One region of the Janthinobacterium sp. C22 genome, then DNA from elsewhere that is predicted to be linked to it. Evidence: riboswitches for the same ligand, from Rfam matches in the RefSeq annotation. Region 1 holds a riboswitch; the other holds the start of a gene.
The links. A riboswitch is a leader RNA that binds a small molecule or an ion and turns the genes downstream of it on or off. The one in region 1 is predicted to bind thiamine pyrophosphate.
Positions count from the first base shown of each region.

Region 2: linked by a shared signal. The riboswitch ahead of ACRHIG_RS12665 (TonB-dependent siderophore receptor) and the one ahead of thiC (phosphomethylpyrimidine synthase ThiC) in region 1 are both predicted to bind thiamine pyrophosphate.

Region 1 is NZ_CP193659.1:6,431,426-6,447,174, reverse strand. It holds partial or broken gene ACRHIG_RS30270 (hybrid sensor histidine kinase/response regulator) at 1-877, shown strand, start outside; gene ACRHIG_RS30265 (response regulator) at 906-1,712, shown strand; gene ACRHIG_RS30260 (hypothetical protein) at 1,751-2,005, shown strand; TPP riboswitch at 2,114-2,229, shown strand; gene thiC (phosphomethylpyrimidine synthase ThiC) at 2,309-4,222, shown strand; gene thiS (sulfur carrier protein ThiS) at 4,243-4,446, shown strand; gene ACRHIG_RS30245 (thiazole synthase) at 4,472-5,266, shown strand; gene thiD (bifunctional hydroxymethylpyrimidine kinase/phosphomethylpyrimidine kinase) at 5,266-6,030, shown strand; gene thiE (thiamine phosphate synthase) at 6,040-6,663, shown strand; gene ACRHIG_RS30230 (ANTAR domain-containing response regulator) at 6,742-7,374, shown strand; gene ACRHIG_RS30225 (S-(hydroxymethyl)glutathione dehydrogenase/class III alcohol dehydrogenase) at 7,465-8,571, shown strand; gene ACRHIG_RS30220 (hypothetical protein) at 8,755-9,609, shown strand; gene ACRHIG_RS30215 (hypothetical protein) at 9,606-9,986, opposite strand; gene ACRHIG_RS30210 (UvrD-helicase domain-containing protein) at 9,990-12,299, shown strand; gene ACRHIG_RS30205 (BPSS1780 family membrane protein) at 12,496-13,287, opposite strand; partial or broken gene ACRHIG_RS30200 (homoserine kinase) at 13,290-14,245, opposite strand; gene ACRHIG_RS30195 (hypothetical protein) at 14,329-14,724, opposite strand; gene polA (DNA polymerase I) at 15,016-15,749, shown strand, end outside.
Region 2 is NZ_CP193659.1:2,727,088-2,742,836, forward strand. It holds gene ACRHIG_RS12610 (phospholipase D-like domain-containing protein) at 1-383, shown strand, start outside; gene ACRHIG_RS12615 (phospholipase D-like domain-containing protein) at 428-1,876, shown strand; gene ACRHIG_RS12620 (tetratricopeptide repeat protein) at 1,935-3,527, shown strand; gene ACRHIG_RS12625 (tetratricopeptide repeat protein) at 3,532-4,716, shown strand; gene ACRHIG_RS12630 (hypothetical protein) at 4,759-5,292, shown strand; gene ACRHIG_RS12635 (hypothetical protein) at 5,296-5,697, opposite strand; gene ACRHIG_RS12640 (TetR/AcrR family transcriptional regulator) at 5,849-6,472, opposite strand; gene ACRHIG_RS12645 (DUF2867 domain-containing protein) at 6,540-7,058, shown strand; gene pnuC (nicotinamide riboside transporter PnuC) at 7,145-7,756, shown strand; gene ACRHIG_RS12655 (AAA family ATPase) at 7,753-8,292, shown strand; gene ACRHIG_RS12660 (alpha/beta hydrolase family protein) at 8,289-10,385, opposite strand; gene ACRHIG_RS12665 (TonB-dependent siderophore receptor) at 10,398-12,545, opposite strand; TPP riboswitch at 12,632-12,729, opposite strand; gene ACRHIG_RS12670 (iron-containing alcohol dehydrogenase) at 12,796-13,953, opposite strand; gene ACRHIG_RS12675 (ferritin family protein) at 14,096-14,401, shown strand; gene ACRHIG_RS12680 (Imm26 family immunity protein) at 14,495-14,974, shown strand; gene ACRHIG_RS12685 (sensor histidine kinase) at 15,217-15,749, opposite strand, start outside.

The DNA.
Region 1 (15,749 bases):
GCCGCAGGCGGAAAAGCGCGGCATCCGCATGCATTTTCCCCGCTGCGGCAAGGCTTTCTATGTGCATGCGGACCGCACGCGCGTAAAACAGGTGATGATCAACCTGCTGTCGAACGCCATCAAATACAACCAGGGCGGCGGCGCCGTCACCGTCGAATGCAGCGGGCATGGCGAACGCGTGCGCGTGAGCGTGCGCGACAGCGGCGCCGGCCTCGACGCGGCCCAGGTGGCGCAGCTGTTCCAGCCGTTTAATCGCCTGGGACAGGAAAACAGCACGGAAGAGGGCACGGGCATCGGCCTCGTCGTCACCAAGCAACTGGTCGAATTGATGGGCGGCACCATCGGCGTCGACAGCGCCGTCGGCGTGGGCACCACGTTCTGGTTCGAGCTGGCCGCCAGCAGCGCGCCGGCACTGGTGCTGGGCGACGGCGATGCGCTGCCGCAGGTGCAGGAACCGCAGGAAAGCCTGCGCACCTTGCTGTACGTGGAAGACAATCCCGCCAACCTGGCGCTGGTCGAGCAATTGATCGCCCGCCGCAGCGACTTGAAACTGCTGACGGCCATCGATGCGCACCTGGGCATCGACCTGGCGCGCACCTACCAGCCGGACGTGATCCTGATGGATATCAACCTGCCCGGCATCAGCGGCTACGGCGCGCTGCACATCCTGCATGATGATCCCCTCACCCGCCACATTCCCGTCATGGCCCTGTCGGCCAACGCCGTGCCGCGCGACATCGAAAAAGGCTTGCAAGCGGGCTTCTTCCGCTATCTGACCAAGCCGATCAAGGTCGTCGAATTCATGGACGCGCTCGACGTGGCCCTGCACCATGCAGCCGCGCACGGCCTGGCCGACGACACTCACGCAATACGCTGATTCAGCACTCAATTTTAGGAATACCGCCATGCTTCAAGCCACCGAGATCCTGAACGCCAGCATCCTCATCGTCGATGACCAGGAGGCCAACGTCATGCTGCTGGAACAGGTGCTGCGCAATGCCGGCTACACGCGCATCACCTCCACGATGGACCCGCAAGCCGTGCGCGCGCTGCACCAGCAGCACCGCTACGACCTGATCCTGCTCGACCTGCAGATGCCGGAAATGGATGGCTTCGAAGTCATGGAAGGTTTGCGCGACATCGAGGCGGGCAGCTACCTGCCCGTGCTGGTGATCACGGCCCAGCCCGGCCACAAGCTGCGCGCCCTGCAGGCGGGCGCCAAGGATTTCGTCAGCAAGCCCTTCGACCTGGTGGAAGTCAAGACGCGCATCCACAACATGCTGGAAGTGCGCTTGCTGTACCAGAAGCTGGCCGAATACAACAAGTCGCTGGAACAGATGGTGGAAGATCGCACGGCGGAGCTGCGCGAAAGCGAAGCGCGCTTCCAGCGCTTCACGGAACTGTCGTCCGACTGGTACTGGGAGCAAGATGCGCAGGGCAATTTGACGCGCTTTTCCGGCCCCGTGGCTGAAATGCTGGGCATCGGCAGCGAGGAAGAGCCGCAGCGCTGGAACGCCACCGAGCGCGCCTTGCTCGACGCCAAGATCGCCGCGCGCGAACCGTTCCTCGATTTCATCTACAGCCGCACCAACCTCGACGGAAGCACGCAGTATCTGCAAGTCAGCGGCGAACCGATGTTCGACAATGGCAGCCGCTTCATCGGCTACCGCGGCATCGGCCTCGATGTCACGGAGCGCTTGCGGGGAGCGTGATTTATACTTGGCGGTATTGATATTGACCAGGAAAAATCATGACTGACAAATCTCCCTCCTACTGGTTCCCCGCCAAGACCTATGGCTGGGGCTGGGGCTTGCCCATCACCTGGCAGGGCTGGCTGGTGTTCCTGGCCGCGCTGGCGCTGTTCGCCTGCGGCGCCTTCCTGTTCCCGCCGCAAACCATGCTCGTCGGCTATATCGTGTATGAAGTGGCCATCGTCGCCGTGCTCATTTTCATCTGCCAGCTGAAGGGCGAACCGACCGCCTGGCGCTGGGGCAAGAAGAAATAAGCGTGACGCCGTCTGCTGCATTGCAGCAGATGCGCAAACACGACACCGGCAAGAAATCATCTGGCCACGCGGCGCGAACCGCGTATAATTGGCTCGCTGCCGCAAGGCGGCAAACGCTAGGGGTCCTGCCTTTCGCTGTGAAAACACAGTGCAAGCGCGGGTGAGAAATACCCTCCGAACCTGATCTGGATAATGCCAGCGAAGGGAAGCTTTAGGATGAACGCACCCCGCCTTTCCGCGTGCGTAATTCCGAACCTCCTTAGCTGGCTCCAGGCTTAAAAATAGTCTAGCCAAGGAGCCAAAATGAACGCCAACCCGAAATTCCTCTCCGCCACCGCCACGGTCGACGAAGCCGCCATCGCGCCGCTGCCCAATTCGCGCAAGATCTACGTCGAAGGCAGCCGCCCCGACATCCGCGTGCCCATGCGCGAAATCAGCCAGTCCGACACGGAAGCGTCGTTCGGCGGCGAAAAGAATCCGCCGATCTACGTGTACGACACCTCCGGCCCCTACACGGATCCGGACGTGCAGATCGACATCCGCTCCGGCCTCGACACGCCGCGCCTGCCGTGGATCATGGAGCGTGCCGACACGGAAGAATTGCCCGGCCCCACCTCCGACTACGGCATCGCCCGCCTGGCGGACCCGAAGCTGGCCGAGCTGCGTTTCAATCTGCACCGCAAGCCGCGCCGCGCCATCGCCGGCAAGAACGTCACGCAGATGCATTACGCGCGCCAAGGCATCATCACGCCGGAAATGGAATTCGTCGCCATCCGCGAAAACATGCGCCGCCAGGAGTATTTGCGCGAACTGAAAGCTTCCGGCCCCATGGGCGAGCGCCTGGCCGACCTGATGGGCCGCCAGCATCCGGGCCAGTCCTTCGGCGCCAGCATCCCGGCGGAAATCACGCCGGAATTCGTGCGCGAGGAAATCGCCCGCGGCCGCGCCATCATTCCCGCCAACATCAACCATCCGGAAGTCGAACCGATGATCATCGGCCGCAATTTCCTGGTGAAAATCAACGCAAACATCGGCAATTCCGCCGTCACCTCGTCGATCGGCGAGGAAGTGGAAAAGATGACCTGGGCCATCCGCTGGGGCGGCGACAACGTCATGGATCTGTCCACGGGTAAACACATCCACGAGACGCGCGAATGGATCGTGCGCAACAGCCCCGTGCCCATCGGCACCGTGCCGATTTACCAGGCGCTGGAAAAGGTCAACGGCAAGGCCGAAGATCTGACGTGGGAAATCTTCCGCGACACCCTCATCGAGCAGGCCGAGCAGGGCGTCGATTACTTCACCATCCACGCGGGCGTGCTGCTGCGCTACGTGCCGATGACGGCCAAGCGCCTGACGGGCATCGTCTCGCGCGGCGGCTCCATCATGGCCAAATGGTGTTTGGCGCACCACCAGGAATCGTTCCTGTACACGCATTTCGAAGAGATTTGCGAAATCATGAAGGCGTACGACGTGTCGTTCTCGCTGGGCGACGGCTTGCGCCCCGGCTCCATCTACGACGCCAACGACGAAGCGCAGCTGGGCGAACTGAAGACCCTGGGCGAGCTGACGCAGGTTGCCTGGAAACACGATGTGCAGGTGATGATCGAAGGCCCGGGCCACGTGCCCATGCAACTCATTAAAGAAAACATGGACTTGCAATTGGAGCAGTGCGGCGAAGCGCCGTTCTACACGTTGGGGCCATTGACGACCGACATCGCGCCCGGTTACGACCACATCACGTCCGGCATCGGCGCGGCCATGATCGGCTGGTACGGCACGGCCATGCTGTGCTACGTGACGCCGAAGGAGCACCTGGGCTTGCCCAACAAGGCGGACGTCAAGGATGGCATCATCACCTACAAGATTGCGGCGCATGCGGCCGACCTGGCGAAAGGCCATCCGGGCGCACAGATCCGCGACAATGCCCTGTCGAAAGCCCGCTTCGAATTCCGCTGGGACGACCAGTTCAACATCGGCCTGGACCCGGACAAGGCGCGCGAATTCCACGATGAAACCTTGCCCAAGGATTCGGCCAAGGTGGCGCATTTCTGCTCCATGTGCGGCCCCCACTTCTGTTCGATGAAGATCACGCAGGAAGTGCGCGAATACGCGGCCGGCATGGGCATCGCGGAAGACAAGGCGCTCCAGCAGGGCATGGAAATCAAGGCCATCGAGTTCATCAAGAACGGCGCCGAGCTGTACCGCAAGGTCTGAAGGAGAGCGTGATGCCTGCATTGATATCCATCACGCTCAACGGCGCGCCGCACCAGGTGCCGCCCGGGCAGACACTCGATCAATTGATCGCCGCGCTGTCGCTGGAAAACCAGGCGCTGGCGCTGGCCGTCAACCGCAACGTCGTGCCGCGCAAGGCGTGGCCGGGACAGGTCTTGCAAACGCAAGACCAAGTAGAGATCGTGCGCGCCATCGGCGGCGGCTAAGTTGAGAATAGACAAGGAAAAGCACATGATTACCGCAACACATGACGACCTGCTGACCATCGCAGGCAAACAATACCAATCGCGCTTGCTGGTGGGCAGCGGCAAGTACAAGGATTTGCCGCAGACGCGCGAAGCGACGGACGCTGCCGAGGCGCAGATCATCACGGTGGCGATTCGCCGGGTCAACATTGGCCAGGACCCGAATGCGCCTAGCCTGCTTGACTTCGTGCCGCCCGACCAGTACACGATACTGCCGAACACGGCCGGCTGCTACAACGCGAAAGATGCCGTGTACACCCTGCAGCTGGCGCGCGAGCTGCTGGGCGGGCGCAACCTGGTCAAGCTGGAAGTGCTGGGCGATGAAAAGACCCTGTTCCCGCACATGCCGGAAACCCTGATCGCGGCCGAGGCGCTGGTCAAGGATGGCTTTGACGTGATGGTCTACTGCAGCGATGACCCCATCCAGGCGAAGATTCTGGAAGACATCGGCTGCGTGGCCGTCATGCCGCTGGCGTCCCTGATCGGCTCGGGCATGGGCATCCTGAATCCGTGGAATTTGTCCTTGATCATCGACCAGGCGAAGGTGCCCGTGCTGGTGGACGCGGGCGTGGGCACGGCGTCGGATGCAGCCATTGCCATGGAACTCGGCTGCGATGGCGTGCTGATGAATACGGCCATTGCCGGTGCGCGCGACCCCGTGCGCATGGCGCGCGCCATGAAGCTGGCCGTGCGGGCCGGGCGCGAAGCGTTCCTGGCGGGACGCATGCCGCGCAAATTCGCCGCTTCCCCATCGTCGCCGATGGCGGGCCGCCTGGCGTGATGGTGCCGATGCACCGCACCGTGCTCGTGTTTGCCGGCGTCGACCCGTCGGGCGGGGCCGGCATCGCCGCCGATATTGTCGCGATTGCGGCGCAGGGCGCGCATGCCTTGCCCGTGATTACGGCGCTGACGGTGCAGGACAATGACCGCGTGTTTGCTGTCGAGCCGGTGGCGCCGGAGCTGCTGCGCCGGCAGGCGCTGGCGCTGATCGACAAGATCGCCATCGATGCCGTGAAGATCGGCATTCCCGGCAGCGCCGCGAATGCGACCGTCATTGCGCAGCTGATCGCGCAATTGCTGCTGGCCCGCCCAAGCTTGCCCGTGGTGCTCGATCCCGTGCTGGCCAGCGGCCATGGCGACGTGCTCAGCCGGGACGATGCCGTGCTGGCGCTGGCGCCCTTGCTGCCGGTGACGACCGTGATCGTACCGAACGGGCCGGAAGCGGCGGCCTTCGGCGGCGAGGAAAACTTGCTTGCGCAAGGCTGCCAGCACGTGCTGGTGACGGGCGGCCATGGCGAGGGCGAGACGGTCGTCAACCGCTGGTTCGATAGCGTCGGTGGGGAGCGCGAATGGCGCTGGCCGCGCCTGCCCGGCGAGTTTCACGGCAGCGGCTGCACCCTGGCCTCGGCCATCGCGGCGCATCTGGCGCTGGGACAGGCGCTGCCTGAAGCGCTGGATCTGGCGCAAAGCTATTGTCATGCGGCCTTGGCCGGCGCGTATGCGATTGCGCCAGGTCAACTCATGCCGCAACGATTCATTCAATAAGGAAATATCATGCGTGGACTGTATCTGGTTACCCCGAACTGGGACGACACCGACCGCCTGCTCGACGTGAGCGAGCAAGCCTTGCAGGCAGGCGTGGCCCTGCTGCAATATCGCCACAAGAGCGCCGACGCGCAGCAGCGGCGCGAGCAGGCGGGCGCCTTGCTGGCCCTGGCCCGCAAGTATGGCGTGCCCTTCATCATCAACGATTTTATCGAACTGTGCGAAGAGCTCGACGCGGATGGCGTGCACGTGGGCGGCACGGACGCGTCCGTGGCGCAGGCGCGCGCGCGCCTGGGCAAGGACAAGATCGTCGGCGCTTCCTGCTATGGCGACATGGCCCTGGCACGGACGGCTGAGGCGGGCGGCGCCAGCTATGTGGCCTTCGGCGGTTTTTATCCCTCGCTGGTGAAAAAGTATCCGGTGACCACGCCCTTGGATATCGTGCTGCAGGCCAAGCGCGAGATCGCCTTGCCGTGCGTGGTGATCGGCGGCATGACGCCGGAGAACGCGGCGCCGCTGGTGGCGCGTGGCGCCGACATGGTGGCCGCCATCAGCAGCGTCTTTAACAATGCATACGAGGCGGACGATGTGAATATTGCGGTGCAGCAATTCAACCACTTGTTCGCGGTATGAGCATGGACGTGCAGGGCTGGTTTGGGGCAATAATCGGCATATAATAAGAACATCATTCATTACCGAGGTCCCCCACCCATGAGTCAGCCAGCCGCCGCGAAACGCCTTATCCTGATCGTTGACGATGACCAGCTCCTGTTGGAATTCCTCGGCGAAGTCCTGCGCCATGCCGGTTATGAAACGGCCCTGGCCCATTCGGCCGAAGTGGCGCTGCAGTTGATCGCCCAGCGCGAGCCGGACCTGGCCTTGCTCGACATCCACATGCCGGGCATGTCCGGCCTGGAACTGGCCAAGCGCCTGCATGGCGAGACGGCCGTGCCGTTCATGTTCCTGTCCGGCAGCGGCGACAGCGAATCGGGCAAGCAGGCGGCCGCCTACGGCGCCGTCGGCTATGTCGTCAAACCCGTCGATGAAGGCCGTTTGATGCCCGCGTTCGAAGCGGGCCTGGCCCGTGCGGACGAGATCCGCCAGCTGCGGCGCACCGAGCTGAACCTGAATGCGGCGCTGGCCGCCGGCCGTGAAACGAGCCTGGCCGTGGGTTTGCTGATGGGCAAATTCCAGACGGACCGCAACACGGCGTTCGAGGTGCTGCGCGACCACGCCCGTTCCAGCCGCCGCAAGATCAATGAAATCGCCAGCCAGCTGCTGCTGGCCGAGGAAACCCTGAACGGCTTGCATGGCGCATTTTTGAACCGGGCAAAGACCAAGTAAGCGTATCCTCTCGCGCCCGCATGCCTGCCTTGCTATGATGTGGCGATACGGCGCGCTGGCGCGCCTGGTTCAACCATAGACAGGACACACATGAAAACCAAAGCAGCGATTGCCTGGAAGGCGGGCGCCCCGTTGACCATCGAAGAAGTCGACCTGGCCGGCCCGCGCGAGGGCGAGGTACTGGTCGAAATCAAGGCCACGGGCATTTGCCATACCGATTACTACACCCTGTCGGGCGCCGATCCGGAAGGCATCTTCCCGTCCATCCTCGGCCATGAAGGCGCCGGCATCGTCGTCGACGTAGGCCCGGGCGTGAAAAGCCTGAAGAAGGATGACCACGTCATCCCCCTGTACACGCCGGAGTGCCGCCAGTGCAAATTCTGCCTGTCGCAAAAAACCAACCTGTGCCAATCGATCCGCTCGACGCAGGGCCGCGGCCTGATGCCGGACGCCACCTCGCGCTTCTCCATCGACGGCAAGCCCATCTTCCACTACATGGGCACGTCCACTTTCTCGAACTACATCGTGGTGCCGGAAATCGCCCTGGCGAAGATCCGCGAAGACGCGCCATTCGATAAAGTCTGCTACATCGGCTGCGGCGTCACCACCGGCGTGGGCGCCGTGCTGTTTACGGCCAAGGTCGAGGCGGGCGCGAATGTCGTCGTGTTCGGCCTGGGCGGCATCGGCCTGAACGTGATCCAGGCGGCGAAGATGGTCGGCGCCGATAAAATCATCGGCGTCGACATCAACCCGGCGCGCCAGGACATCGCCCGCAAGTTCGGCATGACGCATTTCGTCAACGCCAACGAAGTGGAAAACGTGGTCGACACCATCGTGCAGCTGACGGACGGCGGCGCCGACTACAGTTTTGAATGCATCGGCAACACCACCACCATGCGCCAGTCGCTCGAGTGCTGCCACAAGGGCTGGGGCCAGTCCATCATCATCGGCGTGGCGGCGGCCGGCCAGGAAATTTCCACCCGTCCATTCCAGCTGGTGACGGGGCGCGTGTGGAAAGGTTCCGCCTTCGGCGGCGCGCGCGGCCGCACGGACGTGCCGAAGATCGTCGACTGGTACATGGAAGGCAAGCTCAATATCGACGATTTGATCACGCACCGCTTGAAGCTCGACGACATCAACCAGGGCTTCGACCTGATGAAGAGCGGCGAATCGATCCGCTCCGTCGTGCTGTACTAATACATTACGCCGTACCACGGCGTTTTTGCGGAGGCTTAGGCCTCCGTTTTTTTGCCCCGCGTGCCATCCATCGTCCGTGTCTGCCATCCAGGCAGGTCTTTTTGCAGCCTGTCGCAGCGCGCTGGAGCCGTGCGCCATCCGCCGCTACAGTCGATGCTCCACTACTTTTGCGACGAGGCAGCCATGTCCACTTCCCACCGTTTGATCCTCAGCCTGGCCGGTATCGTGCTTGGCGGCAGCGCGCTGGCCGTACAGCCGCCGCAGCCGCCCGCGCCGCCGGCTGCACCGGCCGCACCGAGCAAGCAGATTAATATTTCCATGGGCAGCGGCGATGGCTATGCGCTCGTCGACAGCAGCGAGGACAGCGTCACCATGGCCGGCACCGATGTCGACGGCCAGCAGATCAAGCAGCTGCAGCGTTCGCTCAAGGGGCAGTTCCTATGGTTCCGCGACCAGGGCAAGGGCTATGTGACGCAGGATGCCGCGCTGCTGGCCCGCGTGCGCGACGCCTGGAAACCGTCGCAAGATCTGGGTTTTCAGATGAGCGGCCTGGGCAAGCAGATGAGCGAACACGGCAAGGCGATGGGCGAACTGGGCAGCAAGATGGGCGCCCATGGCGCGGCGCAGGCGAACGTCGGCGCGCGCGATGTGGCGCAACTGCAGGCGCTGGGCCGACAGCAGCAGGAACTGGGCCGCAAGATGGGCGAGGCGGCGCGCCGCCAGGCGCAGGCGACCACGGAGACGGCGCGCCGCGCGGCCGGACGCGAGGTGGAACGCCTGCAGCAGCAGATGGAAGATGCGCAGGACGCCATGGAAGAGGTCAACGACCGCATTGCCGCCGCGCAAGAACGCGAGGCGGACAAGGTGGATGCGCTGTCGCGCCAGATGGATCAGCGCGGCAAGCCGATGGAAACCCTGGGCAAGCAGATGGAAGCGCTGGGACGCCAGCAGGAAAAGGCCACCAAGGCAGCCGACAAGGCTACGCGCCAGGTGATCGCCCAGGCCCTCAGCGAGGGCAAGGCAAAACTGGTGCGCTAGACTTGGTTCCAGCTGGCGGCCACGGCGCGGTATTGCGACGGCAGCTGCGCCCTGGCCTCGTCTTCGCTGGCATACACCTCGTCCTGCAGCGTTTCCCAGCGCGCGTCGCAGCTGAAACGGTAGACGCGCGCCTCGCCCGCATACTGGCACACGGCCAGGCCGTGGATGGCGGCGGGGGCGGTGCCATGCTCATCGGTGAGGTGGCCGAAGGGCAGGTCGGACCAGGCCCAGGCCAGTACGCGGGCGCCGTCGAGGTGGGTGGGGGTGTCATGGGGATACAGGCCGCTGTGTCGGGATAGCGATTGTAGCGCGCGCGGGTAAAATGGCGCGACCGCTGGACAAATGCACAGTATTTTTAGCCATGCCGGTATAATCACGGCATGCAAAATCTTCTTCACAACCTCAATCCCGAACAATTGGCTGCCGTCACCCTGCCGGCCCAGCATGCGCTGATCTTGGCCGGCGCCGGTTCGGGCAAGACCCGCGTGCTGACCACCCGCATTGCGTGGCTGATCCAGACCCAGCAGGTATCGCCGCCCGGCATCCTGGCCGTGACCTTTACGAATAAGGCCGCCAAGGAAATGCTCACGCGCCTGTCGGCCATGCTGCCGATCAATACGCGCGGCATGTGGATCGGCACCTTCCACGGCCTGTGCAACCGCTTGCTGCGCACGCACTACCGCGACGCCGCCTTGCCGCAGACCTTCCAGATCCTCGATTCGCAGGATCAGCTATCCGTGATCAAGCGCTTGTTGAAGGCGAACAACATCGATGATGAGAAATTCCCGCCGAAGACGGTGATGTATTTCATCAACAATGCCAAGGACCAGGGCTTGCGCGCCACGGACGTGGAAGCGTACGACGCGCACGAGCGCAAGATGGTCGAGCTGTACCAGTTGTACGACGACCAGTGCCAGCGCGAAGGCGTCGTCGATTTTGCGGAATTGCTGCTGCGCACGTATGAGTTGCTGAGCCGCAATCAACCATTGCGCGAGCATTACCAGGCGCGCTTCCGCCATATTCTCGTGGACGAGTTCCAGGATACGAACAACCTGCAATACAACTGGTTGAAATTGCTGGCCGGCCATGGCAGCCGCGATGGCGGCGCCCTGTTTGCCGTCGGCGACGACGACCAGAGCATCTATGCCTTCCGCGGCGCCAACGTGGGCAATATGAGCGCCTTCGAGCATGAGTTCCAGGTCAAGAACTTGATCAAGCTGGAGCAGAACTACCGCTCGCACGGCCACATCCTCGACAGCGCCAACGTGTTGATCGCGAACAATAGCAAGCGCCTCGGCAAGAATCTGCGCACGGACGCGGGCCATGGCGAGCAGGTGCGCGTGTATGAAGCCAGTTCCGACCTGCAGGAAGCGCAGTGGATCATCGAAGAGGCGAAAAGCCTGATCGCCGATGGCGCCTCGCGCAGCGAAATCGCCATTCTGTACCGTTCGAATGCGCAGTCGCGCGTGATCGAACACGCGCTGTTTTCGGCCGCCATTCCCTACCACGTGTATGGCGGCCAGCGCTACTTCCAGCGCGCCGAGGTCAAGCACGCGATTGCTTATTTGCAATTAATGGATAATCCGCACAACGATTCGGCCTTCCTGCGCGTCGTGAACTTCCCCACGCGCGGCATCGGCATGCGCTCGATCGAGCAATTGCAGGCCGCGTCGGAGCAGTACGGCATTTCGCTGTACGCTTCCGTGCCGTATGTGGCGGGCAAGGCGGGCAGCGTGCTGGCCGGTTTTGTGAAATTGATCGAGGGCGTGCGTTTCGAAACGCAGCAATTGTCCCTGCCGGAAATGGTCAGAGTGGTGCTGGAAGCGAGTACCCTGCTCCAGCATTATCAGAACGAAAAGGAAGGTGCCGACCGCATCGAGAATCTGGAGCAGATGGTCAGCGCGGCCAGCCAGTTCATTTCCGAGGAAGGTTTTGGACAGGGCGCACCGGCCCACCTGGGACCAGCCGCCCAGGCGCAGTCGGGCGCGCCCGTCGTCAACCAGGATGGCATCGAAATCCTCGACGCCGACGCGCCGCTGCCGGCCGTGATGTCGCCGCTCTCCGCATTTTTATCGCACGCGTCGCTGGAAGCGGGCGACAACCAGGCGCAGGCGGGCCAGGATGCGCTGCAGATGATGACCGTGCACTCGGCCAAGGGCCTGGAATTCGACAACGTGTTCATCACGGGCCTGGAAGAGGGCCTGTTCCCGCACGAAAGCAGTTCGAAGGAAGACAATGGCGTGGAAGAGGAACGCCGGCTGATGTACGTGGCCATCACGCGCGCGCGCAAGCGGCTCTACATGAGCTTCTCGCAGACGCGCATGTTGCACGGCCAGACGCGCTACAACATGAAGTCGCGCTTCTTCGACGAGTTGCCGGAAGAGTCCTTGAAATGGCTGTCGCCGAAGGTGCAGGCGAACTGGTTCGGCAACCGCAAGTCGGCCTGGGACGAGGCACCAAGAGTGGCCAGTCTCGGTTCGGACAATGCGATTGCGCAAAAGATCGCGCAAAAAGCCACGGGCGGCGGCTGGCGCATCGGCGAATCGGTGGCGCACGCCAAGTTCGGCGAAGGCGTGATCGTGAATATCGAAGGCGGCGGCGGCAATGCGCGCGCGCAGATCAACTTCGGCCAGCACGGCATGAAGGTGCTGGACCTGGGGATCGCCAAGCTGGAACGTCTGGGACGGTGATGTTGTACGGCGCAACGTCGGATTACGCGGCGTGCCGCCGCTAATCTGACCTACGCTGTGGCATTGCAAGGCATTCGAGAGCGTGTAGGTCGGATTAGCGCAGCGTAATCCGACATCATTGTTGGCCTTGCAAGGCATTCGATATATAAAAAGGGGCAGCCTGCGCAGGCTGCCCCTTTTTACATCTGGCCGGCGATCACTCTCCGGTCTTATCCAGCGACACCGTCTTGCTCTCATCGGCGGGCACGCCGAAGATCTGGCGGTAGGCGGCGTAGAACGAGCAATGCATGATGATGGTCAATATCATCGACAGCGGCATCATCAGCTGCATCATCAGCGGCGTGCGGCCAAAGATAACGGCCAGCAATTGGCTGGTGACGACGCTGATGGCAAACCAGATGGCGGCGAAGACGATGAAGGCCGACAGCGAACGCCAGACGGCGAAAAAGCTGAAGAACAGCGCCTTGCCCAGGCCGGTTTGGCGCCAGTAGATCAGCGGCGCGGCAAAGCAGAAGGCCATGGCGGCCGGCACGTACAGCACGATGGCCAGCAGGATGCCCAGGCCCAGGCGCGAGTCGGGGATGGCGGCGCGCGCCGCTTCTTCCGTCAGTTGCCCGGTGACCAGTTTCCACAGCAAGCCACCGTCCACCAGGGTCGAGGCGCCGATGGCAACGATGGCCATCAGGATGTACAGCACGCCCAGTCCGAACAGGGACGGAAACGCCGGCTTGCGGAAGCCCGAAATCAGGAGGCTGGGCAGGACGCGCTTGCCCTGGTCGATGTTCAGGCAGCCTTGCACGAAGGCGACGGAGAATACGGGCACCAGGATGACGGGCAGCAATTGGCCGAGCACGGGCACGATGCTGACGGCCAGCATGCAGAACATATAGCCGAGAAACAGCATCGACATGCCGCCAGGTTGCTTGCGAAACAGGCCGAAGCCTTGTTTCACCCATTGCCAACCTGTACTTGCAGGTAATTTTTCCATGTTTAAAACAGTTCCGGAGCAGGTGTGGCGATACGTTCGCGCAGAATGCGTTCGAAATGCGTGGGATCGTGCGGGGTCAGCATTTCCGCTTCGCGCGGCTGGTAATAATCGTACAGGCGCGACAGCCAGAAACGCAGCGCGGCGGCGCGCAGCATCGGCTGCCATGCCGTTCGTTCTTCATGCGTAAACGGGCGCACGGCCTGGTAGGCGTCGAGCAGGGCGCGCACGCGCACCGTGTCGAGCACGCCCGTGGCCAGGTCCACGCACCAGTCGTTGACGGTGACGGCCACGTCGAACAGCCAGGTGTCGCAGCCGGCAAAGTAAAAGTCGAAAAAGCCCGTCAGGCGCTCGCCGTCAAACATGACGTTGTTGCGGAACAAGTCGGCATGCACGGGACCGCGCGGGATGGCTTTATACGTATCGCAGGCGGCAAAGGCGTCCTGGAAATGGATTTCCGCGCGCAGCAAGTGCGCCCTGGCATCGTCGAGGTGGTGCAAGACCAGCGGCGTGGTGGCGTTCCACCAGTCCAGTCCGCGCAGATTCGGCTGCTGCAGGGGAAGTCCTGCGCCGCCAGGTGCATCTTCGCCAGCATGGCGCCGACAGCGGCGCAATGCACGGCTTGCGGCGCCATCTGCGAGCTGCCGTCGAGTTTGCTGACGATGGCGGCCGGCTTGCCTTGCAAGGCCGTCACCAGTTCGCCATCGGCATTGGCGATCGGCGCGGGCACCAGCACGCCCCGGTCCGCCAAATGGCGCATCAGTTGCAGGTAGAACGGCAATTGCTCGAAGCTGAGGTTTTCAAAGATCGTCAGCACATACTCGCCGCGCTCCGTGCTCAGGAAGAAATTGCTGTTTTCGATGCCGGACGCGATGCCCTTGAGCGCCAGAGGTTTGCCGAGTGGAAACTGCGTGATCCACTGGCCGATATCGTCCAGGTGTAGCGCGGTAAAAACTGCCATGGGAAAGAGAGGAATGGTCTAAAAGGTCAAAAAAGCCGGCTGCCCCCGCGCATGGCCGGGGCAGGGCAGAAGAGAGTGGCTGCTTACTTCGCTGGTGCGGGCGGTGCTGGCGCGTCCGCTGCCTCTTCATCGCGTTGTTTCTGTTTTTTCTTGCCCAGATCAAATTCCAGCACTTTCCATTGCGGGCCGCGCAGGGCGTTGCCGTTGGCCTGGTCGGCGCCGGCGGCCGGCTTCATGTAATAGGTGCTGCCGCCGCTGGTGACTTTCACTTCGCTGGTGACACCCGCTTCGCGTTTTTCGGTAATCTGCTGCTTGGCGGCGGCCGGCGCCACGGTGATGGGGGCTTCGCCCATTTCCTCGATACGTTCGAGCTGGGGCGGCGCGTCGCTCGGTTTGGCCGGCGTCTGGGCGCTGGCAAGGGCCGAACATGCCAGCAGGGGCAGGGCGAGGAATGTCCAGAGTGTCGATGTACGCATCATGATGGGTTCGCTTCCATGTGTGGGACTGCAGCGCGTGCAGTGGTGTAATGCCGTCAATTTATCTATAAGGCATTGTAACAAACTGGTAGGCAATGCTGTTTAAATGAGCGGAAATGGCTGGCAGCGGCGGCCCGCGTGCCCGTTCGGGGCCGCCAGGGTGGCAAAAACGCCAGGAACGGCACGCATTGCGGCCGGTGACGCGGCCCTAAACTCTGCGATAATTGGGCGAACTTCCACCCGCCCGCCGCTCTGCTCACTGGGCGGGCGCGCTCACCTTATTTTATTGGCATTATGCAAAACACCCTGCTGTTAGTCGACGGTTCCAGTTACCTTTATCGCGCCTTCCATGCGCTGCCCGACCTGCGCAGCCCGGACGGTTACCCCACGGGCGCCATGCACGGCATGGTCAACATGCTGCGCCGCCTGCGCGCCGATTACCCGGCCGCCTACATCGCCTGCGTGTTCGATGCCAAGGGTAAAACTTTCCGCGATGACATGTATCCCGAGTACAAGGCCACGCGCGCCTCGATGCCGGACGACCTGCGTTTGCAGATCGAACCGATCCACGAAGCCGTGCGCGCCATGGGCTGGCCCATTTTGATGGTCGACGGCGTCGAAGCGGACGATGTGATCGGGACCCTGGCCGTGCAGGCGGCCGCCGCCGGCATGAATGTGGTGGTGTCCACGGGCGACAAGGACCTGGCGCAACTGGTCAACAGCCAGGTGATGCTGATCAATACCATGAGCAATGAAAAGCTCGACGAAGCGGCCGTGCTGGCCAAGTTCGGCGTGCCGCCCAAGCGCATCATCGATTATCTGTCGCTGATCGGCGATACGGTCGACAACGTGCCGGGCGTGTCGAAATGCGGGCCGAAAACGGCCGTCAAATGGCTGACCCTGTACGACAGCCTGGAAGGCGTGATGGAAAACGCGGCCAAGGTGGGCGGCGCCGTGGGGGAAAACCTGCGCACGGCCCTGCCATGGCTGCCGCAGGCGCGCGCCTTGATCACCGTCAAGACCGATTG
Region 2 (15,749 bases), 3.0 Mb from region 1:
CGCATAACAACAAGCTGACACTGTTCATCTGCGGACAGGAAGGGTTCGCCGACATCGCCAGCGAGATCGCCAAGGCTAAACATTCGATCGACCTGTGCTGCTGGGGTTTCGACCCGGGCATGGAACTGGTGCGCGGCAGCAGCGCCACTTGGCCGCGGGGCGAAACGTTTGGCGACTTGCTGATCGCCGCCGCACGGCGTCATGTCAGGGTGCGCCTGCTGATCTGGCATGACCGGATCGGTTCGCCGATGGTGCGCAATATGCCGGGCTATTCGCACGGCACCTCATCATGGAAAACCGATGGACAACGCTTTGATGACATCAGCGCCAAAGCCAGCCTGGCGATGTTGCACGATGCTGTCCAAAAAAGAAACATATTTTAGGCAACGGTTATTGGGGCGAGTACGTCCGGCCCGAGGATATGCCGATGATGGCGCGTGAAGAATATTGTCACAGCTGGTATGCGGCCGCGTTCAAGGGCCTGTTTGGCGGCCTGGAGATCCGCTTGCGGCACGGCGACAGCGGCGCGATCGGCAAGAGTATCGCGACCGAAATAAACCAGCCGCACGGCTTGACGATGGGGGAAATCGAGAAGCCCGGCATGCAATATCTGGGCACGCACCACCAGAAGCCGGTCCTGATCGATTTCGCCCACGAAGAGGGGGCCAAGGCCGTCGGTTATGTGATGGGCCTGAACTCGGTGACCGATTATTGGGACACGACGGCCCATCTGCTCGACGATACGCGCCGCGAACAGGGCGGCGTCAACGAGCGGCGCGAGTGTGTGCAGGGAATGGCCGCGGACGGCGGGTTCTCCACGCTGAAACCGTACCAGGATTATGCCTGCCGCATCGACGGCGGCCGTGCGCTGATCGCGCTCTACAATAATTTCGTGAAGGCGTGGGATCGCGCGATCGACGACCGCACGCGTTCGGCTTCCAAATCCTGTGTCAGCTGGGAGTTGCCATGTGGCAGGCCACCGGCGCGGCTGTTGGATAAGGCCGAGCCAAGCGACTCCACCGTGCAGATCGTCCTGACGCAGCCCGAGGAGCAGGACAAGACGATCAAGGAAACCTATTTTCGCGCCGTGACCCAGGCCAGCCTGGCGGCCGGCTACCTGTACGTGGAAAACCAGTATTTCCAGTATGAAGAATGGGCCCGGCACTTGCTGGCCGAGCGCAAGAAGGTGGTCGCCGCCTGGAAGGCCGGAAGCCTGAAAGCTGGCAAGACCATGCGTGATATGCCGGTCATGCACGTATTCATCGTCATTCCCGTGCCGGAGCGCGCGCAGATGGTGCCGCGCACCCACGACACGCTGGCTGCGCTGGGGCAGCATGCCGGCATGACGGGGCAAAACACCATGATCGACGACTACAACAAGCGGCCAAAAACCCGGCGTGTCAGGGCGGGATTCGGCATTTCCACTGAGGCGGAAGTCAAGTTGCCCGACGTGGTGCAGCACTCCAACGGCATCAACAAACCCGGCGTGATGGCGCTCGAAAGCGAATTCGGGCTGAAGGTATCGGTGGCCATGCTCAATGTCAGCGCGTTTGACAAGGACCGCTGGCGCTACCGTGAAATCTACATCCATTCCAAATTGATGCTGGTCGACGACGCGTTCATGACGCTGGGCAGCGCCAATCTGAACCAGCGCAGCATGGCCGTCGACAGCGAAATCAATATCGCCACCGTCGACCACCGCGTGGCCCGCGATTTGCGCAAGCGGGTGTGGCGCATGCATAGCGGGGAACTGGTTGATGGCGGGGGCGGGACGAAGACGGAGATTGTGGATGCTTTTGAAAAGTGGGGAAACTTAATGAAGGCCAATCGGACGAAAAAGCTGGCAAAAAAAGGAGGAGCAAAATTAAAAAAATGATTGGTTTTCTGTTGCCATTAGAAGATAGCCGAAGTTCTACTATACGTCTGGGGTGAGCATGAAACAGTATCAAAAGATATTCATTCGCCCGCCATTTTTTATCTTGGCAGTTTTCCTATGTATACCTTTATTCTCCTGCAAAATGCCAAACGACAAAGTCTTGCCGCGCAACCAAAGTTTGCCGCTCTTCAATCCGCATGTTCCTGACTTCATTTGCGAAGTGGAGGCAAGCAAGGTGCCGCCCATTGATGCGCAAGCCGAGGACTGGTTTTTCGAAGCGCGCGCCTTGGAAGATCCTGAAATTTTCGTGGAAGACCGCGATTACAAAAAAATCGTTGCTCTGACGCATCAGGCTGCAGAGCGATTGCACTGGAAGGCGATGCTCAATCTGGCCAGCCTGTATGTGGAAGGGCGCGATCCTTTATATGGTGAGGAAGAGGCTGTGCAACTGGTGGAAAAGGCAATGCGGCTGGGCATACCTGCCGCCTATGACCGGATGGGAACGTATTATGCGAATGGCACCGGCGTTGACGGCGACATCACTCGCGCTTATGCCTTCTGGCAAAAGGCTGCTGTCATGGGCAATCCTCAGGCGATGGCATTTTTAGGAGAGAAATTAAGAGCGGGAACAGACGGTGCTATTCCTGGATATTGGGCCAATATTCCCGTAGCGATAAAAATGATGGCATGTGCGCTTTCTCAGGGATACGGGCCTGCTGCGTTTAACCTGCACTATTTGTATGCAATACCAAGAGCTGCAAATGGCGATGAAATTGGCGATCGAACTCCTGCAACCAAACAGCGTGCTCTAAATGTGTTGCATGAGGGAGTCAAGTTTGGCTGCGCTGAGTGCGCGAGCGCATTGGCAATTGAATTTGGTTCACCTTTTGATCTTGCCGATATGCTGGCGCCCTATGTGGACAAGGCTCGCGGCGAACGTTATGCGGTACTTAATCGTGAACTGGGATTCAATCCCAATGCGCGCTTTCCTAATCTGGACAAGGTCTTGCCGCTCCCGCCCGCCGATCTGCCGCCTTGGAATGGCGACAGGGATACCTTGCTGCATGCCGCCAAGGGCGTCCGCCTACCACCAGCCACCCCGCCGCCAAGCGCCGCCTCGCTGTTGCAAAAACCATATTTCCTGGCCGCCGACTATGCGCTGCGTCCCACCGGCTTGCTCAGCGACGCGCCGAATGCGCCGTTTTCCGCATACTGGCAACCCGCCGGTGGGCAGGGTTTGACGGAGCCGGCCCGGCTGTTCGGTGAAGACGAAGCGTTCCGCCATTTCAGCACGCTCGATGCCGCTGGAAAGAGCCGTTACGGCCCCGTGACGTGGGAACAGTGCCTGACGATGCGGCACAACCATGGCGCCGTGGAACCGCGCGCGGCGCGCGGTTTGCTGCGCGAGGTGGCGCGGCCCGAGCCTTTGTTGAACTGCGCTTGCGACCAGGTCTGTCCGGTCAGCGGCGTCTGGCAACCGTGGGTGGCGGCAGACCATCCGCTGCAGGCCATCGTCAACCAGTACTGGCGGCAGGCGTGGCTGAACCAGGGCGCGCCGTTCCCGCGACCGCGCCGCGACTGGCAGCTGGACTTGCCAGATGGCGACGTGACGTGGCATTTGATGGATGCGTCCCTTCCTGCTCTTGGATAAGGCAATGGATCGCAATCAATCCAGCATGGCTGCCATGAGAGGACGCTTCGCGTCGCTTATTGTCTTGTGCTGCCTGCTGGCCTGCAAAATGCCTAACGACAAAGTCCTGCCACGCAACCAAAGCCTGCCGCTTTTCAATCCGCATGTTCCCGACTTCATTTGCGAAACCGAGGCGAGCAAGGTACCGCCCATTGATGCGCAAGCCGAGGACTGGTTCCTCGAAGCGCGCGCCATGGAAGATCCCGAAATTGCCGTGGAAGACCGCGATTACAAAAAAATCGTTGATCTGACGCGTCAAGCGGCAGAGCGGTTGCACTGGAAGGCGATGCTCAATCTGGCCAGCCTGTATGTGGAAGGACGCGATCCTCTATATGGTGAGGAAGAAGCGGTGCAACTGGTGGAAAAGGCGATGCGGCTCGGCATACCGGCCGCCTATGACAGGATGGGGACGTATTTTGCGAATAGCACCGGAGTCAACGGCGACATCACTCGTGCTTATGCCTTTTGGCAAAAGGCTGCGCAGATGGGTAACCCGCAAGCGCTGGGTTTTTTAGGAGAAAAACTCACTGCGGGGAAGGATTATCCAGGTGCTGAAATGTGGGGGAACATTCCTGTGGCAATCAAGATGATGGAATGCGCGCTGGGGCAGGGATATGGCCCATCCGCATATGATTTATCTTATTTATATGTTGTAGTAAGAACGCCTGACGGCACGTCTGATGGGGAAAGAACAACTGAAACCAAAGAACGTGCGTTGCAAGTATTACATACCGGAGTAAGGCTGGGCTGCGAGAAATGCGCAAACAAACTCAAGATTGAATTCGGAGATCCATTTGATCTCGCAAATATGCTGGTTCCGTATATTGATAAGGCGCGAGCGGAACGTTACGGCGTACTTAGTCGTGCCCTCGGCTTCAACCCCAATCGCCGTTTTCCCAACCTCGATAAAGTCCTGCCATTGCCACCGGCTGATCTGCCGCCTTGGGATGGTCAACGAAAGAGCCTGCTCGACGCCGCCATGGGTGTCCGCCCGCCGCCAGCCACCCCGCAGCCAAGCGCCGCCTCGCTGTTGCAAAAACCATATTTCCTGGCCGCCAACTATGCGCTGCGTCGCGCCGGTTTGCCGTCCCGGCATGGCCCCGCACTGTTCACGCGCCACGGCCTGCCGCATTGCCTGCGCCACGTATAATTCCGCGCACTATCCACCGCTATTCTTTTTCGACAGGTTCCCATGCCCCAGACTCCCGATTTGCCGCCGGATTGGCACGCGTTTGAAACAGCCTACGACGTCGAGGCAACCTGGTTCAGGCTGGCCAGCGCATCGCTGGCGCTGCTGGGCGCGTCCGCTTTCAAGGATCAGGCATTTTCAGCCTTTGCCTTCAACGCCGTATCGTTCCCGTCCATTTCGCTGAGCTTTGATACCGATCCCGGTAACAGGGCGCGCGATTACTATCCTCCTGACTGGTCGAACGAGTGCATGGAAGCCGACGTGCCGGAAATCGGGCAATTGTGGGAGGAGGGGCATGCAGGGATCGAAGGCGCGCTGAGCGAGCTGATCGACGCCGCCGATGACGAGCTGCTCTGCGCCATCGAGGAAGGCTATCTGCACAGCCTCAGGAAAACCATGGTGCGGCTGGAAACGAGCCATGCCTTCGAGCAGATCAAGACGTGCGCGCCGTTCTGGACCGTGGTCACGCAAATCGATGCCGATACGGATGAAGAGGAGCGCCTGCTCGAACAGGTGCGCCGAGACCTTCTGGCGTGAACGTTATATCAGGGCTTGCCAGGCCTTCACTTCCCCGTCCGTGAGCGCCGGCCCCCAGCCGCCGCGCAGCGCCGCATCGTGCTGCGCATAGTGCCCAAACTGCGGTAGCGCCACGTCATGCCGGACGCAGATGGCAAAGACGGCTTCCAGCTGGCGCCTGCTTGCCGCAAGGTCATCGCCATGCCAGGTGCAGGCGCTCGTTTCCAGCACATGCTGCACCAGTGCTTCCAGCGTGCCCAGCAGGTGCCCGGGCAGTGCCGCGCGCACGTCTTCCGGCCAGGGATCGCCCATGCCCGTCACCGCCAGGGATGCAAAGCCCCGTTCCCAGGCTGCAAACCCTCCAGGCGCGAGTTGCGCCACTTTCCACACGTGAGCGGCGAACGCGGCCAGGGCGGGATGATCCATATCAAAGCGCCGGCAAAAACGTTGCAGGCACGTGACGGCAATGCATTGCCTGGCGATCACGGAGAGTGTGTCGATTGAAATATCCTGCATAAATCAACAATGTATCAAGTAGGGGGACTCATCTTGCGATGTCTGTTCATCTGTACAGCCATCACTGTTTTTCATCGGCCTGCCGCAGCGCCTCCACCGGCAACTGGAAGAAGCGCGGCACCATGGCCGGCGACAGCGCGTCGCCGCCGTCCGCCATGGCCAGGCGGCCGCTCAACAGCAGCATCACGTAGCCGTGGCCCAGCGACCAGCCGGCGCTGGCGGCGGCCTTGTCCCAGCGCGGGTCGAGGCCAGCTTCGCGCACGGCCGCGCCCGCCGTCTGCAGCACGTACTGGAAGCACGCCTGCGCCGCTTCCTGCAGGGCGGGGAACTGGCGCACGTCCTGGTGTTCGAACATCAGCCGGTAGTGGGCGGGCGCGGCCAGGGCGAATTCGATGTATTGCTGGCCCAGCAATTGAAAGCGCTGTTCGGCGGCCAGGCTGCCCGGCGGCGGCAGCTGCGTTTCCCATTTCTGTATCAGGCTGGCGAAGCCGGCCGCCGCCACCTCGGCCAGCAGGGCTTCCTTGCTGGGGAAGTGGCGGTACACGGCGGCGGCCGAGACGCCCACCGTGCGCGCCAGTTCGCGCAGCGACAGGGCGGCGTCGTGCTGCTGCGCCAGTTGCGCGATGACGGTGGCGACCAGGGTGTCGCGCAAGTTGCCGTGATGATAGGTGCTCGTTGTTGTCATTCTATGTTATCGCTGTTCACATTGTCGTGTATGATGGGCATGTTATCACTGAAAACATGGAGAGCACATGCATGAGATGAACATTGCCGTCCGCACCGTGGACTTGCCGCCCGGCGCCAGCATCGCCCCCTTGTATCCCGGCAGCAACCTGGCCGATGCGTACGCCGTCGACTTGCCGACGGCGCAGGCGCGCCAGATGGACATGCAGAGCCTGGCGCGCCAGCTGTTGGGCAGGCAGCCGGGCTGGGCGCGCAAGCTGATGGTGCTGCGCGACGCCATCGTGGCGCGTTTCGGCATCCGGACGGCAAAACAGATGGAAGCGCGGCCCGGCAAGCGCATCGGCATCTTCCGCATCTATGCCGTCAGCGACGACGAGATCATCCTGGGCGAGGACGACAGCCACCTGGACTTCCGTCTGTCCGTGCTGCGCAACCGCGACGCTGGCCGCCATGGCAGCGTGACCGTCTCCAGCGTCGTGCATTGCCACAACTGGGTGGGACGCGCCTACATCCTGCTGATCCGCCCGTTTCACAAGCTGATCGTGCGGCATTCGCTGGCGCGCGCGGCCAGGGCAGGCTTCGCCTGAGGCGGGGAGGGGGCGGACGGCAAGGGCAATCTTGCTTATTCATGGCCGGTATTGCATACTGCACCACCAGCCTCATCACGATTCCCATGAACGATACGCTTCTCCTGCTGGGTTTTGCCACCACGCCGCTTGAACTGATTTCCTTTGTCCTGGCATTGACAACCGTTGCGCTGAACATCCGCCAGAATCACTGGGCGTGGCTGTTCGCCATCATTTCCTCGGCCGCCTATGGTTTCGTGTTTTTCGAGTCGCGCCTGTATGGCGACATGGCCCTGCAGCTGTTGTTCATCAGCGTCTCATTCTGGGGCTGGTACCAGTGGCTGCATCCGGCCAGCGGCGGCAAGACCCTGCCCGTCACGCGCCTCGATGGCCGCGGCTGGCTGGCCTGCGCCGCGGGCTGGCTGGTGGGTTTCCTGCTCATCGCCTGGCTGCTGACGACGACGGACACGGACGTGCCCCATGCGGATGGTTTCCTCACGGCAGGCAGCCTGGTAGGACAATTCCTGTTGTCGCGCAAGAAGCTGGAAAACTGGATCGCCTGGATCATCGTCGACGTGCTGTATGTGTGGCTGTATGTGCACAAGGGCCTGACCCTGACGGCCGTGCTGTACGCCTTCTTCGTGGTGATGGCCGTTATCGGCTTGCTGGCGTGGAAGAAGTCGGCGCCCGCCGCGCCCGGCGCGATGGTCCTCAAGTGACGGGCCGCTGCGTGCGCGTGGCCATTCTGGGCGCGGAATCGTCGGGCAAGTCGACCCTGGCGGCGGCCCTGGCCGAGCGCTACGGCACCGTCTGGGTGCCCGAGTATTTACGTGAGTTCGTCGCCACGCAGGGCAGGGTGCCTGTGGCGGAAGACCAGTATGGGATTGCGCGTACGCAAGTTGAACGCGAAGACGCGGCCGCCGCGCAAGCCCGTCACTTCCTGTTCTGCGACACGACGCCCTTGATGACGCTGGTCTACAGCCGCCATTATTTCAATGGCGCCGATGCGCAACTGGCGGCGCTGGCCGCCGGCCATCAATACCACGCGACCATCGTGACTGCCCCCGACAGCCCCTGGACGCCAGACGGTTTGCAGCGCGAATCGGAAGCCGTGCGCCAGCTGATCTACCGCTATCTGCTCGACGAGCTGGACGCGCGCGGCATCGCCTACCTGCTGGTCAACGGTCCACTCGCGCAGCGCTTGAAGCAGGTTGACGGCTGGATGGCGGGGGCTGCGGCAGTCCTGCAGCGTTAAGGCCTGCCAATATGCTGGTGCAGGAATGCTTCCAGTTTCCGATACATCGCGGTGGCGTTGCGCGTCTTGTAAAAGCCATGCCCCTCGTCTTCCACCATCATCCATTCGGGCGCGTTATTGGCGGCAATCAGCGCCTTGCGCATCAGCTCGGCCTGCACGGGCGGCGTGGTCTCATCCTTGTCGCCATGGATGAGCAACACCGGCACCTTGATCCGCTGCGCTTGCTGGCTCGGTGAAATGGCATCGAGTTCGCGTGTATCCTCGCCCAGATAGTCCTGGAACTCGCGCCGCACATACTTGAGGCGGCGCGTCATGGGGGCGTCCTGCAGCAGCTTCAGTTCATACGCGCCGGCATAGCCAATCGCGCATTTGAAGGCGCCAGGCGCACGGACAGGCAGCATCATGGCCACATACGCGCCGAAGCTGGCGCCATACGAACAGACGCGACTGGCATCGACTTCACCCTGCGCCAGTACGGCCGCGAGGCCGTCGAGGATGTCATCCTGGATCAGCGTACCCCATTGGCGATAGCCGGCGCGCCGGAACCGCTGGCCGCGACCATCGGAGCCACGGTAATTTACCTGCAGCACCGCATAGCCGCGGCTGGCAAGGAATTGGGCGTCGCTATCGAAATACCAGGTGTCGGCGATGCCGTGCGGGCCGCCATGGGGCATCACCACCAGAGGCAGCTTGACGCCGGGAGCATGCTTCGGCATGGTCAGGTAGCCATGCAGGTCCAGTCCGTCACGTGCCTTGAAGGCAATCGGCCGGCGCGGGGCCATCTGTTCCGGATCGATGTCGGCCATGGTCGCATACAGCAGGTCGGCCTTGTTGCTGGCTTTGTGATACAGGTAATAGCTGCCCGGATCGCGGTCGTTGGAAACGGCAAACAGCAAGGTGGCGCCATCGTCCGTGAAATTGATGAACTGGACATGATCGTCCGGAAACGAGGCGCTCAATTGCTGGTGCAGTCTGGCGCTATCGCTGGCAGGATCGACGTACACGGTGCGTGGCCTGCCGATGTCGATGACGACGGCAAATGGCGTGTCGTCGGGCGCCAGCATGGCAGTTCTGACGTCGCCGACGGCATCCTGCGCCAGGACAGTTTGTTTGCCGCTGGCAAGTTCTTGACGTATCAGCGAATACGGGCCGTTATCGTTGTTCTGAAAGGCGAAAAACGCGCTGTCGTCCGGCGTGAACTGGAATGGAATGAAATTCCTGCCTTTTTGCATCGTATGCAGACGCCATTCGCTGCTGGCATCGTCATAGCGATACAAGATGGGAGTGAGCTCGTCGTTCCAGCCATAGGCAAAACGTGGCACCTGATTATTCTGCAAGATGTAACTCAGCCGCGGCGCAGCAATATTGGCGATCAGCTTGCGCACGCCCTGTTTGCTGTCCACGTCATACAGCATCGAGCGGTCGCGATCCCAGTCCTGGGCGGACAGAAAGACATGGCCCGTGCGCGGCCGGGGAATGGTATTGATATAGGCGTAGCCATAATCATCCTGATACTGTCCGCGGCTTGATGAGCGAAACATTTCATAGCCATACAAATATTCCTGCTTGTTGCCGTCGAGGTCAAAGGCGAGGATTTCTCCCGTCGACATGGGCTTTTCGAGGGAGCCTTGTTCCTCGCCCTTGCGCATGACGAGGCGCCGGTTGTTCAGCCAGAAGTAGCTCATCGGCACTTCAAAGATACGCAGGCGCAGCGTGCCGACCAGTTGCATCTCGGGCAGGCTGTAGATCCCGATGGTGGGAACCATGCGTTCACCCTGGGGAACTTGCACCGTCACGGCCAAATGCTTGCCATCTGGCGAAAGCCGCAGCTTACTGACGGCATCGCGCTTGGTGAAGTGTTCGATGGGGATGAGTCGCTCTGCCGACCAGGCAGCGCTGGCAGCCAAAGTCGGGAACAGGACGGCGACGAGTAAGGGCAAGGCGCGTGGCAATGTAGGCATCGGCAAGGGTGGGTAGTTGCAAATAATGATATTTATTGTAGCAATAAAATCAATTCCTATTAGGAAATATTTCCAGCTTCCTCGCCATCCTCGCCGTCGTCCCCGTGCCAGGTCTCTTGCGCCCTGGATCAATCTTTACAGGAATTAAAAATCGAACTGCGCCGACACCTTGAAGGTGCGGCTGGCGCCCGGGTACAGGTAGCCGTCGGACTCCGGCGTCACATCGCGCCAGTAGAACTTGTCGGCTACGTTGTTGACGGCGGCGCGCAGCACGGCGCGCGTGCCGGCGATGCGCGTGGCGTAAGCGGCGCCCAGGTTGAACACGTGGTACGACGGCACGAAGGTCGTGTTGTTGTACTCAAACGCTTTCTTGCCCGCATATTCCCAGCTGCCATTCACGCTCAGGCCCGCCACCTGTTGCACGGCATAGTCCGCATGCACGGCCGCCTTGAAGGCGGGCACGTTGGGCACGCGCTTGCCGTCGAGGTCCGCATTGCCCGTGCCTGACTGCTGGCTGTTCAGGGCCGTCACGGAAGCGCCCAGGCTCAGGTTGGACGATGCCTTGCCCTGGGCCGACAATTCCAGGCCCCGGTGCTGGGCCTGGCCTTCGCGCACGAAGTAGCCGGCCGTATTCTGGAATTCCAGGCCCTTGCGGATCTGGAACAGGCTGGCCGCCAGCATGAAGTCCGGCGTCACATCCATCTTGGCGCCCAATTCGATCTGCTTCGAGCGGCTCGGCGACAGCTCTTCGTTGGCATTCATCGCCTTGCGGTCGGCCGTGCCGCCATGTTCCATGCCCTGCGAATAGGCCGCATACACGGACACATTGTCGAGCGGAGTGTAGACGAGCGAGACGTTCGGCAGCAGGAAGTCATGCTTGGCGCGGATTTCCGTGTCGGCCTTCAGCACGTACTGGTAGCCGTCGACATTGATATGGCGCAAGCCGCCATGCAGTTTCCAGTTCGGCGCCAGGCTGACGATATCCTGCACGAAGACGGAGTTTTCCGTATCCTTGCGCACCAGGCGCACGGGACCCGTGACGCCGGGCGACGTGCCGACGATCTGCGGCTGGTAGATGTTGCTCACGCCCACCCAGTCGTACACGTACAGGCCGGCGCGGTCCTTGCGGCGGAAGGTCGAGACGCCGGCCGTGAAGTCATGGCGCAGGGAGCCGGTGGCGAACTTGCCCTGGATCATGGCTTGCGCGCTCAGCGGTTTTTTCGTCTCGCCCAGGCTGCGGTAGTCATACACGTCGTAATCGCCATTGCCGCAGAAGCCGGGGTACAGGTCCTGTCCGCTGCAGCCGTACGGGAAGGCCGTGTAGTCGTCGCGCTTGAACGAGTGCTGGTTTGCCGACAGGGTGGCGTGCCAGTCGTCATTGAAGGCGTACTGGAAGCGCAGGCCGATATTGCTGGTGACGGTTTCCACGGGGCGCGTCCACGGCTGCAGGTTGAGCATGGCGTCGGCGCTGATGCCGGTCGGTAAGGTTTTATTGTTCAGCAGCTGGAAGCCGGGCGCCGTGGCCTGCGCCTTGTCCTGGTAGTCGGCGTCCAGTTGCAGCAGGGCTTGCGGCGAAATCTGCCAGTCGAAGGCGCCGGAAATGAATTTGCGGTTGCCGTCCGCGCCCTTGATGTAGGAGCGCAGGCGTTCGGCCGCCACATTGACCCGGTAGCCGAAGCGCGTGTCTTCCAGGCGTCCGCCCAGGTCGACGGCGCCGTACAAGGTGCCCCGTTCGCGCGTTTCCACGGTCACCGTGCGCAGCGGCGCGGCGGTGGGGCGCTTGACGATGAAGTCGATCACGCCGCCCGGCGCGGCCACGCCCGCCTGCAAGCCGGCCAGGCCTTTCAGCACTTCGATGCGTTCCTTGTTTTCCAGCGGAATTTGCGTGTCGCCAGGAATGGCCACGCCATCCTTGCGGTAGCTGGAATTGTTGTCGAGCTTGAAGCCGCGGATCGTAAACTGTTCCGCATAACCGACGGCGTTGTAGGCATCGTTGATGCTGGCGTCGAGCTTGACGGCATCGCTGAGATTGCGGATTTGCAAGTCCTGCATGTCTTTTTGCGAAATGACGGTGACGGACGCGGGCGTCTGCAGCAGCGGCGCGTCGGAAAAGCCACCCACGGAGGCGCGCTTGGCGGCCGGCGCCTTGCTGGCCGTGACGACGACTTCGGCCATGCTTTGCGCCTGCGGGTCGGCGGCTTCGGTGGTGTCATTCGCGGCGAAGGCAGGCGCGGCAAACGCGTGCAGGATGGCCAGTGTCAGGACGGAAACAGATAAATTCGGTGTGGACATAGATTGCTCGTGGTTCAAGCCGGCTCTGGGAAAGAGCACGGCAGGCTGCTTGTTCGGCTGGCGCCAACGCAGGAGCTATCAAAGGAGGGAGGTACTTTGCGCTTTCCTTCGCTGGCATTATCCAGATCAGGTACGAAGGGTATCTCTCACCCGGATGACTGCTCCAGGACCCCTAGCGAACTGACAGCTTAGCATGAAGCACGGCCGGCTGTCCCCCTGGCCGACCGTTTTACAACAGTGTGGCGCGAATCTATAAACTGAGTTCCAGCACCTTGCGGCTGACGGCCGGCGTCACTTCGCGCTGTTCGCCCAGCGCCGTCATGCCATGCGCTTCCAGGGCGGACACGACGGCGTCCACGCTGGCATGGTTCAGGCCGTAATCGGCCAGGCGCGTCTTGACGCCCATGTGGCGGAAGAAAAATTCCGTGCGCGCGATGGCCGCCTCGATGCGGCCATCCTCGTCGCCGCCATCGAGGCCCCACACGCGGGCCGCGTATTGCAGCAGCTTGGCGCGCTTGGCCTGTTTGCGCACGCGCAGCATGCTGGGCAGGATGATGGCCAGGGTTTGTGCATGATCGAGCTCGTACAAGGCCGTCAATTCGTGGCCGATGGCATGCGTGGACCAGTCCTGCGGCACGCCCACGCCGATCAGGCCGTTCAAGGCCAGGGTGGCGCTCCACATCACGTTGGCGCGCACGTCGTAGTCGTCCGGGTGCGACAGGGCTTTCGGGCCTTCCTCGATCAGGGTCAATAAAATGCCTTCGGCGAAGCGGTCCTGCACGGACGCGTTCACGGGATAGGTCAGGTACTGCTCCATCACATGCGCAAACGCATCGACGACGCCATTGCCCACCTGGCGCAGCGGCAAGGTGAACGTCTTCGACGGATCCAGCACGGAAAATTTCGGATACACCTTGCGGCTCATGAACGAGCGCTTTTCCTGCGTGGCCTTGCGCGTGATCACGGCCGAGCCGTTCATTTCGGAACCCGTGGCCGGCAAGGTGAGCACCGTGCCGAAGGGCAGGGCGGCCTCGACGATCTTGCCGCCCTTCGCCAGGATGTCCCACGCTACGCCCTCGTGCAGGGCGGCGGCGGCGATGAACTTGGTGCCGTCGACCACGGAGCCGCCGCCGACGGCCAGCAGGAAATCGATGCGCTCGCTTTTCACCATGGCCACGGCCTGCATCAGGGTTTCATAGCTGGGATTGGGTTCGATGCCGGCAAATTCCAGCACCGTGTGGCCGGCCAGCGCCGCCCTGACTTCATCGTAGACGCCGTTCTGCTTGATGCTGCCGCCGCCGTAGGTCATCAGGACCCGCGCCTGCGGCGGGATCAGGCCGGCGATGGCGGCGATCTGGCCCTGGCCGAAGAGGATTTGCGTCGGATTGTAAAAGTCGAAATTGAACATGGGGCTCCCGCTGCCGAGGTGTAGGCTGTTGCTGAGCCATGATTATGGCCGAACGGGTGAAATCGTGTCGTGGACGCTTGAGCTTTTCGCCCGCGCGGTGGAGAATGCAGCCGATGTCACCACCACGCGAAAAGGAATGCGCATGACCACCGTCCCACTGGAAGAATCCGGCTTGCCGGCCACCGCGCTCGACATGCACCGCGCCATCGGCGCCGCCATCGCCGCGCTGCAGGCGCTGGACTTGAACAGCCAGCGCTTCGAGGCGTGCACCGACCCCGAACTGCGCCGCGTGCTGGCCCACGCGGGCGACACCAGCCGCAAGGAAGCGGCCATGCTGCTCGAATGGATGCGCCGCCGCGACGCGCGCCTCGATACGGCCATGAAGGAGGCGCTGTTCAAGGCGGGCCCGATTGTTGCCCAGTATCACTATGACGAGAAAATATTGTAACTATCGGTTTGTTGTTGTGGCGTACCATGCGCCACATGGCCTTTGCTTCGCGTAGACTGTGCCCCGAACACGATTTTGGGGGAGTCTGCAGAAATGAAATCATTACCATACCGAGAAGGCAGCTGGTTTGCCGTGCCTTTGCCGGGCGGCGGTTATGCCGTCGGCGTGGTGGCGCGTACGGCGCCTGCCGGGCGCATCATGCTGGCGTATATGTTCGGACCACGACGCGATGTCTTGCCGACACTCGATGAACTGGAAGGCTTGCGGCCGGAACAGGCCGTGCGCCGCCTGCGCACGGGCGACATGGCCCTGCTCAACGAGCGCTGGCCCCTGCTGGGCGACAGCCGCCACTGGAACCGCGACGACTGGCCCATGCCGGCGTTTATCCGCCGCAATGAATCCTTGCAGCGCGCCTGGCGCGCCAGCTATGCGGACGCCGATCCGGCCAAGCTGGACCGCGAGGAATCGATCCCCTTCGACACGCCGGGCATGGAAAGCGATTCCCTGTATGGCTACGGGGCGACGGAATTGTTGATGAGCAAATTGCTGGTGCAGGAGCAGGCGTCGGCCTGATGGCAGTCGGGCGGCGTTGGCGTTGGATTAGCATGGCGATGCCGTGCTAATCCAACCTAAATAAATCACACCGCCGGCAAACTGATCTGAAACGCCAGTAGGTGCCGGAGCCTGCATCGGGCGGCGTAGGTCGGATTAGCGAGGCCTTGCCTCGCGTAATCCGGCCACATTGTTGGCCAAGGCCGCTGGTGGTGTCGGCTTACGCGCTTTGCGCTAAGCCGACCTACACCGACCAGCGCCGCTTATGCCGCCGGCAAGCTGATCTGAAACGCCAGGCCGCCGCCTTCGCGGTTGCGCACCTGTAATTCGGCGCCGTGGCGCAGCAGCACGCGGTCGACGATGGCCAGGCCCAGGCCTGCGCCGTTGGCCTGCCCGCGCGCCGTGTCGAGGCGGGTGAACGGCTTCATCAGCTGCTCGATCTTTTCCGCCGGCACGCCCGTGCCGTGGTCCTGTACTTCGATGATGACCTTTTTCGCGCCGTGGCTGGTGCGCACGTGGCAGGCGATGTCGATTTCCGTCACGTCGCTGCCCGGCGTCTTGCCATAGCGGCGCGCATTCTCGATCAGGTTGTTCAGCACGCGGCGCAAGTCGGTGGGGTTGCCCATCGCATGCGCGCCGTCGGCGATGCTGGCGTTGAGCTTCACGTCCGGCAGGCGCATCGCTTCGCGCGTCATGTCGTGGAGCAAACCGCTCAGATCGACGTCGGTAAAGCTCGACGCTTCCGTCGGCTTGGCGTAATCGAGGAACTGGCCGATGATGGCGTCCATCTGCCCGA